DNA from 3 places in the Sporosarcina sp. FSL K6-6792 genome. Region 1 is predicted to be linked to each of the others. Evidence: riboswitches for the same ligand, from Rfam matches in the RefSeq annotation. Region 1 holds a riboswitch; each other region holds the start of a gene.

Region 1 (3,509 bases):
AAAAAGAAAATGCTTCATAAGTTTAGTGATTTCTTGAATGAGGAAAATATGGTGGTTCCACTTGATTATTTAGTAGCTTACGTAAGTTCAGCGCATCTAGGAGTCATTCAATGTTGGCTGGAGAGTGGAATGGATAGATCACCACAAGAAATGGCACATATTTTATCACAAACGACGTTTTGGGGCCCTGCTCATGTGGCTGGATTAAAAAAAGGCTAACTACATTAAGCTTAAATAAAGAATCCCTTCAAATTTGCTACGGCGTCTTCGCCTAGTAACTATAGGTATTCATTTGTTCAATATATAGTAAATCGTAAGCATACAAATCAAATAAAAAAGGTATGTATGGTAGGAGCCCAAACATACCTTGAAGTATCATTAATTATCCGGCTACTGGAACATCGTGATTAATAATACGATGGCTCCAAGCAGGATTGAAATCCATGCCAATGCTTTTTGTGGAGAAGCTAAACAGACTAAGCCTAAAACGAGTGCGCCACCACCTAACCAATAAGGAGCATAAAAGAACCCTATAGCCGCTAAAATTATTGCTAACCAACCAATCCAGATGCCCAAGGAAGTTTTCAAGTCAATGACCTCCCTTCAATTTGATGGGAACAACAACTGAGTAAACGGGTCGTTCGTTATTGTTCTTATAGTTTATTATATGCAGGGTTACAGAGGGGACAGTGGTTAATGGACTCATTATTAATATTATTATTATGTGCATTTAGCTCACTTAGGATGGGGGAGTAAGAGCGGTGGGTTATGCAATCAATTCTGGAAAAGGATCAATTGACAAAAGTGACTTATTGGTACCTTGATTGACCTTTTTAAGCTAAGAGGGACGTAAGAATTTAAATGAAGGATGGCGAAAGGCTGTTTAGCAACTATGTTGTTTAAAGTGATAAGCAATAGTCTGAATCTGTAAAATAAATTAATTACTTTCCAAAAAGGTGTTGCTAATTTTCCAACAATGATGTAAAGTCTGTAATAACGTAACTAAGCAAATCCAATTTAATAGTTTTTCTTATCTAGAGAGGTATAGGGACTGGCCCGATGACACCTCAGCAACCGCCATTTTATGGCATGGTGCTAATTCCAGCAAGTTGATAACACGACTTGGTAGATGAGGAGAAGACTTATTCAGATTTAGAGTCTACTTCCTTTATTCAACATAGGAAGAGGCTCTTTTTATTTTAACTAATTTTCCCATTAAGTAACATATTTTGAAGAATGATGAAGAGTATTTCCGGAACGGGACTTTGGGAAAGTGAAAGGAGCAAGTGATAGTCGTGAATTTACTAGATACTATGAAAGAACGAATTTTGATCGGTGATGGTGCAATGGGAACTCTACTTTATTCACACGGTGTGGATCTTTGTTTTGAAGAGCTGAACTTGACACATCCAGATCAAGTGCTTCGCATCCACCAAGCCTATATAGAGGCAGGTGCGGATATTATTCAAACTAATACGTATGGTGCGAATTATATCAAGTTAGCACGTCATGGGTTAGAGGACAGTGTAAAAAAGATAAATAAAGCCGCAGTTCAAATTGCAAAAAAAGCAGCGGGTAAAAATACGTTCGTCCTTGGAACTATCGGGGGTATTCATGGATCTCGAACATCCATTGGAACAAAGGATGAAATCAAGCGCAGTTTTAGGGAACAACTATATTGCTTACTTCTTGAGGGAGTGGACGGCCTACTTTTAGAAACTTATTACGATTTTGATGAATTAACAACCGTGCTCAAAATTGCACGTGAGGAGACAGATATCCCAATTATTACGAACGTTTCAATGCATGAAGCGGGGGTGCTCCAAAATGGAATAGAGCTCATAGATGCTTTACAGCAGTTGGAAGATTTAGGTGCAGATATAGTAGGCATTAACTGTCGCCTTGGCCCTCACCACATGCTGAAGTCATTAGAAACTGTGCCGTTGATGAAGCGTGCTTTACTCTCGGTGTATCCGAATGCTAGTTATCCAGGATATAAGGATGGGAAACTTTTTTACGAAAATGAGCCTGAATATTTCGAGAAGTTCGCGCTGAGTTTTCGGAAGGCAGGAGTTAGTTTAATAGGAGGATGTTGTGGGACGACGCCAGAACATATTAGGGCCCTAGTGAAAGGACTTACAATTCGGGAACCAATTCAAGAAAAGCTTGTTAAGAAGAAGGAGGTAAAGACAGAGGTTGTGGAGTCTGAATTGAAGGAATCTCAACCGCCAACATTGCTTGAGACAGTGAGAAAAAGACATTCGATAATTGTTGAACTTGATGCGCCCAAACATTTAAACACGGGCAAGTTCTTTGAGGGGGCTCAGGCGTTAAAGGATGCAGGCGTGGATGCCATTACACTGGCCGATAATTCCCTAGCGACGCCGAGAATTTGCAACGCTTCAATGGCTTCGCTTGTTAAACAAAAGATTGGTGCAACACCTTTGGTCCATATTACATGCCGAGATCGCAATCTAATTGGATTACAGTCGCATCTCATGGGATTACACACACTGGGTATTACTGAATTGCTAGCGATTACGGGGGACCCTACGAAAATTGGAGATTTCCCCGGAGCAACATCCGTTTTCGATGTGACATCCTTTGAATTGATTCAACTCATAAAGCAATTCAATGAGGGCATTTCAAAGTCTGGAAAGTCATTGCAACAGAAAACATCCTTTACTGTGGCAGCGGCCTTTAATCCGAACGTGCGTCATTTAGATCGCGCTGTGGAGAGATTAGAGAAAAAAATAGAAGCAGGAGCCGACTATTTTATTACCCAGCCTATCTATAGCACGGAGAAGATAATAGAAGTATACGAGGCAACAAAACATATTGAGACGCCAATTTACATCGGAATTATGCCGCTGACTTCATCGCAAAACGCCGAATTTCTACACAATGAGGTACCAGGCATTAAGTTGACGGATCAAGTACGTGCAAGAATGGCTTTATCTGATGGTAATCGTGAGCAGTCTACGAAAGAAGGCTTACAGGTTTCGAAAGAATTGATCGATGTGGCGCTGGAGCATTTTCATGGCATCTATTTAATCACTCCCTTTATGCGCTATGACATGACCGTGAATTTGACGGAGTATATACACAGTAAAGTGGATGTGATTGTAGCAAGGGAGGTGGTCCAAACCGAGAGTATCGTGTATTAAAACAGATTGAAAAAATACTATAAAAAATAAAGGGGCTAACATACAATGGTAAAAGTACAAAGTTCAACTAGTGGATATCCAAGAATCGGTGGAAAACGTGAATGGAAAAGGGCGTTGGAAAGTTTTTGGAATGGGGCAACATCAGAAGAACAGCTACTGAAAACAACGGAAACGCTTCGTTTAGAAAGTCTACAGAAACAAAAAGAATTCGGTGTTGACCTTATCCCGGTTGGAGATTTTTCATTATACGACCATGTGCTGGACACATCTATTATGTTTGGTGTCGTACCAAAACGCTTCGAGTATGCGGGTGGTAAAGTACCTTTGGAAACATACTTTGCA
Region 2 (3,509 bases), 900 kb from region 1:
CGTGTTTTGGAACAGGTTTGCATCAATATCGCCACTTGCCAGTGCATTGTTCGGCTGGATATAATCACTAAACTCAATTAGTTCAACTTTATATCCCTTTTCTTCAAGTCCAGGAATAATCGCCTTTTTCAACATATCACTATATGGTCCAGCGGTTGCACCAATTTTCACAGATTTGTCATCCGAAGCTTTTTCTTTGCCACCACAAGCAGCTAGTGCGGTTCCAACTATAAGTACTAATACAACTAATAGAAACTTTTTCATAATTTTCTCTCTCCCCATCATCGTTTATCAATTACTTTTGAAATCCGATCTCCTGCAAATTGAATTACTTGTACAAATAGTATTAATATCACCACGGTCACTACCATTATTGTATTGTCGTAACGATAGTAGCCGAATCGAATTGCTAAATCCCCGATTCCGCCACCACCAACAACACCAGCCATTGCTGAATAGGCGACTAAACTAATTACAGTAAGTGTCACGCCTTGAATAATACTTGTTTTTGCTTCAGGCAATAGTACATCTTTGATAATCATCCACGGAGTTGCACCAACAGCGATTGCAGCTTCGATAACACCTTTATCAATCTCCCTTAGTGAAGTCTCCACAATTCTTGCGAAAAAAGGAATTGCTGCCGCAGATAATGAAACACTAGCAGCCCCAGGGCCAATCGGAGTACCTACTATTAAAATCGTTAAAGGGATTAACGCGACGAGTAAAATAATAAACGGCACAGAACGGACCATATTGACGATAAAGCCAATAACTGAGTTCAATGCCCGATTTTCTAAAAATAATCCTTTATCGGTAGTGAACAGCAAAATCCCTAGCGGAAGCCCAATAACAAGTGCAATAACGAGAGAAATACTTATCATATAAAGTGTTTCACCAAATGCTTTTGTAATATCAGGCATTAACTCTATAACGTGTTGTAAATCAATTCCCATTGTCAATTACCTCCACTTGAGCAGCTCGTGATGACATATAGGCAATTGCCTTTTCTATTTCGTCATCCTCGCCTTTTAGTTCCATCAGGAAAGTACCGAGTGGCCTTTCTTGAATATATTCAATGGAGCCGTGTAGGAAATTACCTTGTATAGTAAATTTCTGCACAGTATCTGAGATAATTCCATCGCCTGCAACATCACCTTTAAACATGACCTTGACCAGTTTGCCCGTACACTTGCTCAAAATCATTTCCGGTACATCAAATGACACAACACTACTGATAAATTCCTTTGTCAATTCTTCTTGTGGATTTGAAAATATATCATATACTTGTCCTTCTTCAATCACTTTTCCATCTTGCATAATTGCCATGCGATCACAAATTTCTTTCACGACATTCATCTCATGTGTTATTAGAACGATTGTAATCTTCAATTCTTTATTTATTTTCTTCAACAGCCTTAAAATAGATAGCGTCGTATTTGGATCTAATGCAGATGTTGCTTCATCACACAGTAACACTGAAGGATTATTCGCTAGTGCTCGGGCAATACCTACCCGCTGCTTCTGGCCACCACTCAGCTGCGCAGGATAAACATCCCGTTTATCAGAGAGGCCAACCATTTCTAGTAAGTCCGTTACCCGAGCGTTAATTTTATCGGCAGGCGTTTTGGCTGCCCGTAAAGCAAATGCTATATTTTCATATACTGTCTTTTGGCTGATTAAATAAAAGTGTTGAAAAATCATTCCTATTTTCAGACGTGCCTGACGGAGATTATTCCCCCGTAACTTCATCAAATTTAATCCATCTACTAAGATCGTTCCGCTCGTTGGTTTTTCCAACAAATTTAGACAACGGATAAGAGAACTCTTCCCTGCACCTGAGTAACCTACGATTCCGAAAATTTCTCCTGTGTTAATGTCGAGTGAGACATTATCAACACCAGTCACGATTCTCTCTTTTGTTTTGTATACTTTTGATACGTTTTGAATTTGAATCATGCAATTCTCCTCTTTCTATAAATAGAAGTACGAAATCTCAGATGTCTGACCATATAAAAATGCTTCTCTCATATATGAAAGAAGCACCGAAAATAAAAAGGTTTCAGCTCATCTTTCAGAATGAAATTCACTCTGTAGGAGTTAGCACCTTCCTTACATTACGCAAGGGGTTGCTGGACGTCATCGGGCCTATCCCTCAGTCTCTCTTGATAAGTACCATTATGTAATTATTTTGATTGATAAGTTTCATATTAGTATGTCTCAATAAGATTGTCAACATAATATGTTCTGATATATAACAATTTATTATCATTTTCATTTCATTCCATGTATACTGACAATAAGAAAAGCGGAAGGCGCCGTCTAGACGTGACAGGCATAAGTCGATCCAGGGGAAGGCAGTCTAAGAGCGCGACGTCCTGTCGCAACGACTGCATACCTGCTTCCTTGCAGGCACGACGTGGCGCTCTTTGGCCACATAGCTGGATTGCTTTCAAGGAACCTAGCCTAAGTACGCCGCGTCCTGCGGCAATGGCTAGGTGACCCACATCCTTTGGGCCTCAGAGCGGCTGGCGCCTGGAGCTAGACAACAAGAAAAGCGCAAGCGCCTTGGTAGACCCGACAAGCGCTGGAGGGCCTCAAGAGAAAGGCGCTCTTTGCCTTTAACTTAAGGACCGAAGCGACTCGAGGGGTAAGGCGCTGGAGTCTAGATACTGCTCCAAGTGAAAAACTTATACTATCTTACTCTTTTACACTAAAGATTGGATTACATAGAAGAGAGGTTATTACATGGCACTATCAAATCGACTCAAGAACCTACCACCGCACTTTTTCGCATCACTTGTTCGAAACGTACAAGAAGCACTTTCTGAAGGACGCGACGTTATTAACTTGGGGCGTGGAAATCCCGATCAACCGACACCTCCACATATTATAAAAGCACTCCAAGAAGCAGTTGAAGATCCAACAACACATGGATACTCCCCATTCAGAGGGACTGCCGAATTAAAACAGGCTGTTGCTGACTTTTATAAACGAGAATACGATGTTCATATTGATCCTAAAACAGAAGTAGCGATTCTATTTGGAACAAAACCGGGATTGGTCGAGTTACCCCTCGCGATTATGAACGAAGATGAATTACTTTTATTGCCGGATCCGGGATATCCCGATTATTTATCGAGTGTAAGCTTAGCCAATATTAAATACAATTTAATGCCATTACTTGCAGAAAACGATTTTTTACCTGATTACTCTGCTCTCTCCGATGAACAAAAGAAGCAAGCAAAATTAATGTATTTGAACTATCCAAATAACCCAACAAGCGCAACCGCCACACTTCCATTTTTTGAAGAAACGATTGCTTTGGCAAAAGCCAATGATATTGCAATTTTGCATGACTTTGCCTATGGTGGAATCGGTTTTGACGGTGCTAAACCTGTCAGTTTCTTGCAAGCAGAAGGTGCAAAAGAAGTTGGAATTGAAATGTACACATTGTCAAAAACGTATAATATGGCGGGATGGCGGGTCGGTTTTGCCATCGGTAATGCCGA
Region 3 (3,509 bases), 440 kb from region 1:
CTTGTCTTCCACTTCGCCATTTTTCGAAGTAACAACACCAAGGACAACCTTCGCTCCGCCGTTTGGCACATGATCCAACGGTTTAAAGTCTCCTGAACGCTCGTCATCATATTCAAGGAAGAAGCCATCCACTTTTTCTTTTGCAAGAAGTGTGGGTGCAATCAGTGCGTAGCTTCCCTCAAACGCCCACGTCGATTGGTAATTTCCGCGACATAGGTGTGTTGTTACGAAAAGATCTTCAGGTTTATCTTCCAAAACACCATTAATGACGCGTAGTGCCAAGTCGATTAGTTGTTCTCTTGAATAGGCTCCGTCGTTAAATGGGATATTCGGTGCAGAAAGCCCCGCAATATAAACATCATCCAACTGCAAGTAGCGTACACCAGCTTCGTAAAATGCTTTCAAAGCATCTTTGTATGCTTGAATAACATCATTGGCAAATTCTTCAATGTCAGGGTAAATCGTTTCATCACGAATTCCGATATTAAAGAGCTGATTCGGACTTGGAATCGTTTGTTTCGCAACGGCACGGCCGCCTACGATTTCATTAAACTCAACAAAGTCTTGAATGAATGGATGATTAGGGTCAAACGAAATCTTGCCTGTGTTTCGAACGTTATATCGTTCTGTTTCAATACCATCAAATACGTAGCCAGTCTCTGGCACATATCCTTCAATTCCGTTCAAATGCTCCAAGAAGTCTAAATGCCACCACGTACGTCTAAATTCACCGTCTGTTACAAGTTCCAAACCAACTTCAATTTGCTTATCAACAACCCGTTTAATTTCCTGTGTTTCTACTTCTCGTAATTGTTGTGCAGTAACTACGCCTTCTTTGAAGTCTTTGCGCGCTTTATGCAAATTATCTGGTCGTAGTAAACTTCCAACATGATCTGCTCTGAATGGTGCTTGCGTTAGTGTTGTCGATTGATTTGTCATGGTATATTCCTTCTTTCTGTTTTAGGAGTAAATTACGGTTTTATTAGGTCAGGAGTGCAAATGAGCAGATCCTCTTTCTTTTCTTATGGCTAGTACGCGAATGAGCGGATTCTCTTGTTTTCTTACGATAGGAACGCAAATGAGCGGGCCCTTTTTCTTTTCTTACGGTAGGATCGCGAATGAGCGTACTGGGAATCCCGATGCTTTTTCCGGCTTCGGAACGATGTTAAAAATGACCGCGCCTTTTGAGGGCACTTTATCTAAGTTTGTTAATAGCTCGATTTGGTAGGTATCTTGTTCAAGAACATAATATTCGCCTAACAGAGATTGGTTCTTTTGAAAATCAATGGCTGAATCCGTATCGAAAGTTTCATGACCGACAGCCTTTACTTTTCTTTCATCAAATAAAAACTTCAAAGCAGCAAGGCCCCAACCCGGTATACGATTATTCCCATCGGCATCTTTATTGCAAAATGCCTCATTATCCGGCCAGCGTTTGCCCCAATCTGTGCGTAATGCCACAAATGTACCAGCCTCAATTTGCCCGTGCTGAGCTTCAAACTTCAGAATGTCTTCGACAGTTAATGTAAAATCATGGTTTGCATCAGATTCTTTCGATTTATCGATGACCACCAGCGGTAATACCAATTCTTTCAAACCCAATTCATCCAAGTATCTTGTATCACGAACGAAGTGAATTGGTGCATCAATATGTGTGCCGTACTGTCCCGCAAATTTAAAGCTCTGTGCGAAAAATCCATCATCGTGATCAAATAATGTTGTAAACTCTGCTGCATCAAATGCTGAAAAACGGGGTGAGTCAGGCCCGAAAGTATGTGTTAAATCGACCCATTCTTTCTTTTTTAATAAAGCAATTGCATTGATTAATTCATTTGACACAATAAGTCTCCCTTCATTTTTTGAAGGTAACTTTAATCTCCAGAAAGAACAAAATCAAAGGGCGGTCGGAGCCTAGACGAAATAAAAAACCTCTTCTAAATTTCAAGAAGAGGTTTTGGCGAATTCGCTATTTGCTCTTCTCATCTCCAAGCAGTAAGCATTACACTTACGCTTCTGGAATTAGCACAGTACTTTTACAAGTCTGTTGCTGAGGTATCATCGGGCCAGTCCCTACACCTCTCTGGATAAGAAAGTTACGTATTTAGTTGTTAATTAGTACAATACAGTCTTCCGAATAGATTGTCAATACACAAAACATGAATTATTTAGATTATACTAGTTTTTACAATGAAACATTTTATGTAAAAAGTAGAAATGGCATTGAAATGATACACGACACAATGTAAAAAACCCACAACTTGCGTGGGCTTTTCCATAACAAATTATTTAATGTTTCATCTCACTCCGCAATTTCCGATGTTCACGGCGTGCGGGGCCTGTTTCAAATAGACTCTTTTCAGCTTCTGTTTCCGGATAAATACCCGGCACAGGAGTAGGCTTATTATTTTCATCCATGGCAACCATCGTTAGGAAGGATTCGGTTGTTAGTTTTGTTTCGCCTGTAAGCAGGTTCATTGAATGGACCGATACAAATACTTCCATCGATGTACGGCCAGTTGACGTGACAATTGCCTCAAGTTCAAGTACATCTCCAACACGCGCCGACGATACAAAATCGACTGAATCGATTGAAGCAGTTACAACCGCTGTTTTTGAATGTTTCATTGCCGTGATATCAGCGATTTCATCTATATACGCGAGAACTTTTCCACCGAAAATTGTCTGCAGATGATTGGTATCGGGCGGCAGTACTAGCTTCGTCTGGATTGTTCGTGATTGGCCCATTGGTCTTTTTTCTTGCATACGACAAACTCCTTTGTAGTAGAACATATTCAATTTGTGATAAAAGGAAACTTTTCCATCAATCATTCCGTATATATAGTATACACATACTGGGGGAAGATTAATGCTGAAATTTATTGATAAATACTATGAAAAAATCACCTGGTCGATTATATTACTTGGACTTATTTTATTCTTTGTAGCAAATGACTATCTATCACTCGTTTTATTTTTATATCTACTTATAAGAGCTTTAAAATCTAGGGATTCCATCCGTAAGACACTTCGGACAACGCCTCTGAGTACTATGGTTATTTATGTGCTCGGTATGATTGTACTTCTTATAGCGCTGGTTTTCATCATGCTTTATTCAGGGGATTTCATAAAGAAGTATAACATTCCAGTTTTCTTGCAATACATTTACATCGCTGTTGTCCTAGTCGGTTCGATGTTTCTCTATACCTGGTTGATGGATTTTTTAATAAAAAAATGGAGTAAAAAAAGGGTATCGAAGTGATGTAAAACTTCAAACCCAAAGAGGACACCCCTCATTGGAGTGTCCTCTTAAACTATTTCTGCCAACAACGCGTATACACGCTTCATCTCTTCCTGCATCGTCCACTGATCAACGGCAAGCCATCTACAATGGATTGCATTTCCTTCAAGCCTTGTCATACCAGCTTTTAAACCTTCTTCGACCCGCAATGTTTCTTGTATTGCGCGGACGTCGACATCTGTGGCTTTCGGCGATACGAGCCAGATTGAAC

The links. Region 1 has a riboswitch for S-adenosylmethionine ahead of MKZ26_RS11960 (bifunctional homocysteine S-methyltransferase/methylenetetrahydrofolate reductase). Riboswitches for the same ligand answer to the same signal wherever they lie in the genome.
Region 2: linked by a shared signal. The riboswitch ahead of MKZ26_RS07435 (methionine ABC transporter ATP-binding protein) and the one ahead of MKZ26_RS11960 (bifunctional homocysteine S-methyltransferase/methylenetetrahydrofolate reductase) in region 1 are both predicted to bind S-adenosylmethionine.
Region 3: linked by a shared signal. The riboswitch ahead of MKZ26_RS14180 (cyclase family protein) and the one ahead of MKZ26_RS11960 (bifunctional homocysteine S-methyltransferase/methylenetetrahydrofolate reductase) in region 1 are both predicted to bind S-adenosylmethionine.

The regions. Positions count from the first base shown of each region.
Region 1 covers NZ_JBBOSA010000001.1:2,459,129-2,462,637, reverse strand. Annotated here, with positions in the region: gene MKZ26_RS11970 (TetR/AcrR family transcriptional regulator) at 1-219, shown strand, start outside; gene MKZ26_RS11965 (hypothetical protein) at 391-588, opposite strand; SAM riboswitch class I at 1,028-1,136, shown strand; gene MKZ26_RS11960 (bifunctional homocysteine S-methyltransferase/methylenetetrahydrofolate reductase) at 1,296-3,167, shown strand; gene metE (5-methyltetrahydropteroyltriglutamate--homocysteine S-methyltransferase) at 3,213-3,509, shown strand, end outside.
Region 2 covers NZ_JBBOSA010000001.1:1,560,990-1,564,498, forward strand. Annotated here, with positions in the region: gene MKZ26_RS07425 (MetQ/NlpA family ABC transporter substrate-binding protein) at 1-264, opposite strand, end outside; gene MKZ26_RS07430 (methionine ABC transporter permease) at 282-953, opposite strand; gene MKZ26_RS07435 (methionine ABC transporter ATP-binding protein) at 943-1,956, opposite strand; SAM riboswitch class I at 2,062-2,172, opposite strand; gene MKZ26_RS07440 (pyridoxal phosphate-dependent aminotransferase) at 2,746-3,509, shown strand, end outside.
Region 3 covers NZ_JBBOSA010000001.1:2,894,880-2,898,388, forward strand. Annotated here, with positions in the region: gene MKZ26_RS14175 (5-methyltetrahydropteroyltriglutamate--homocysteine S-methyltransferase) at 1-939, opposite strand, end outside; gene MKZ26_RS14180 (cyclase family protein) at 1,102-1,839, opposite strand; SAM riboswitch class I at 1,977-2,091, opposite strand; gene MKZ26_RS14185 (acyl-CoA thioesterase) at 2,287-2,763, opposite strand; gene MKZ26_RS14190 (hypothetical protein) at 2,867-3,259, shown strand; gene MKZ26_RS14195 (urease accessory protein UreD) at 3,307-3,509, opposite strand, start outside.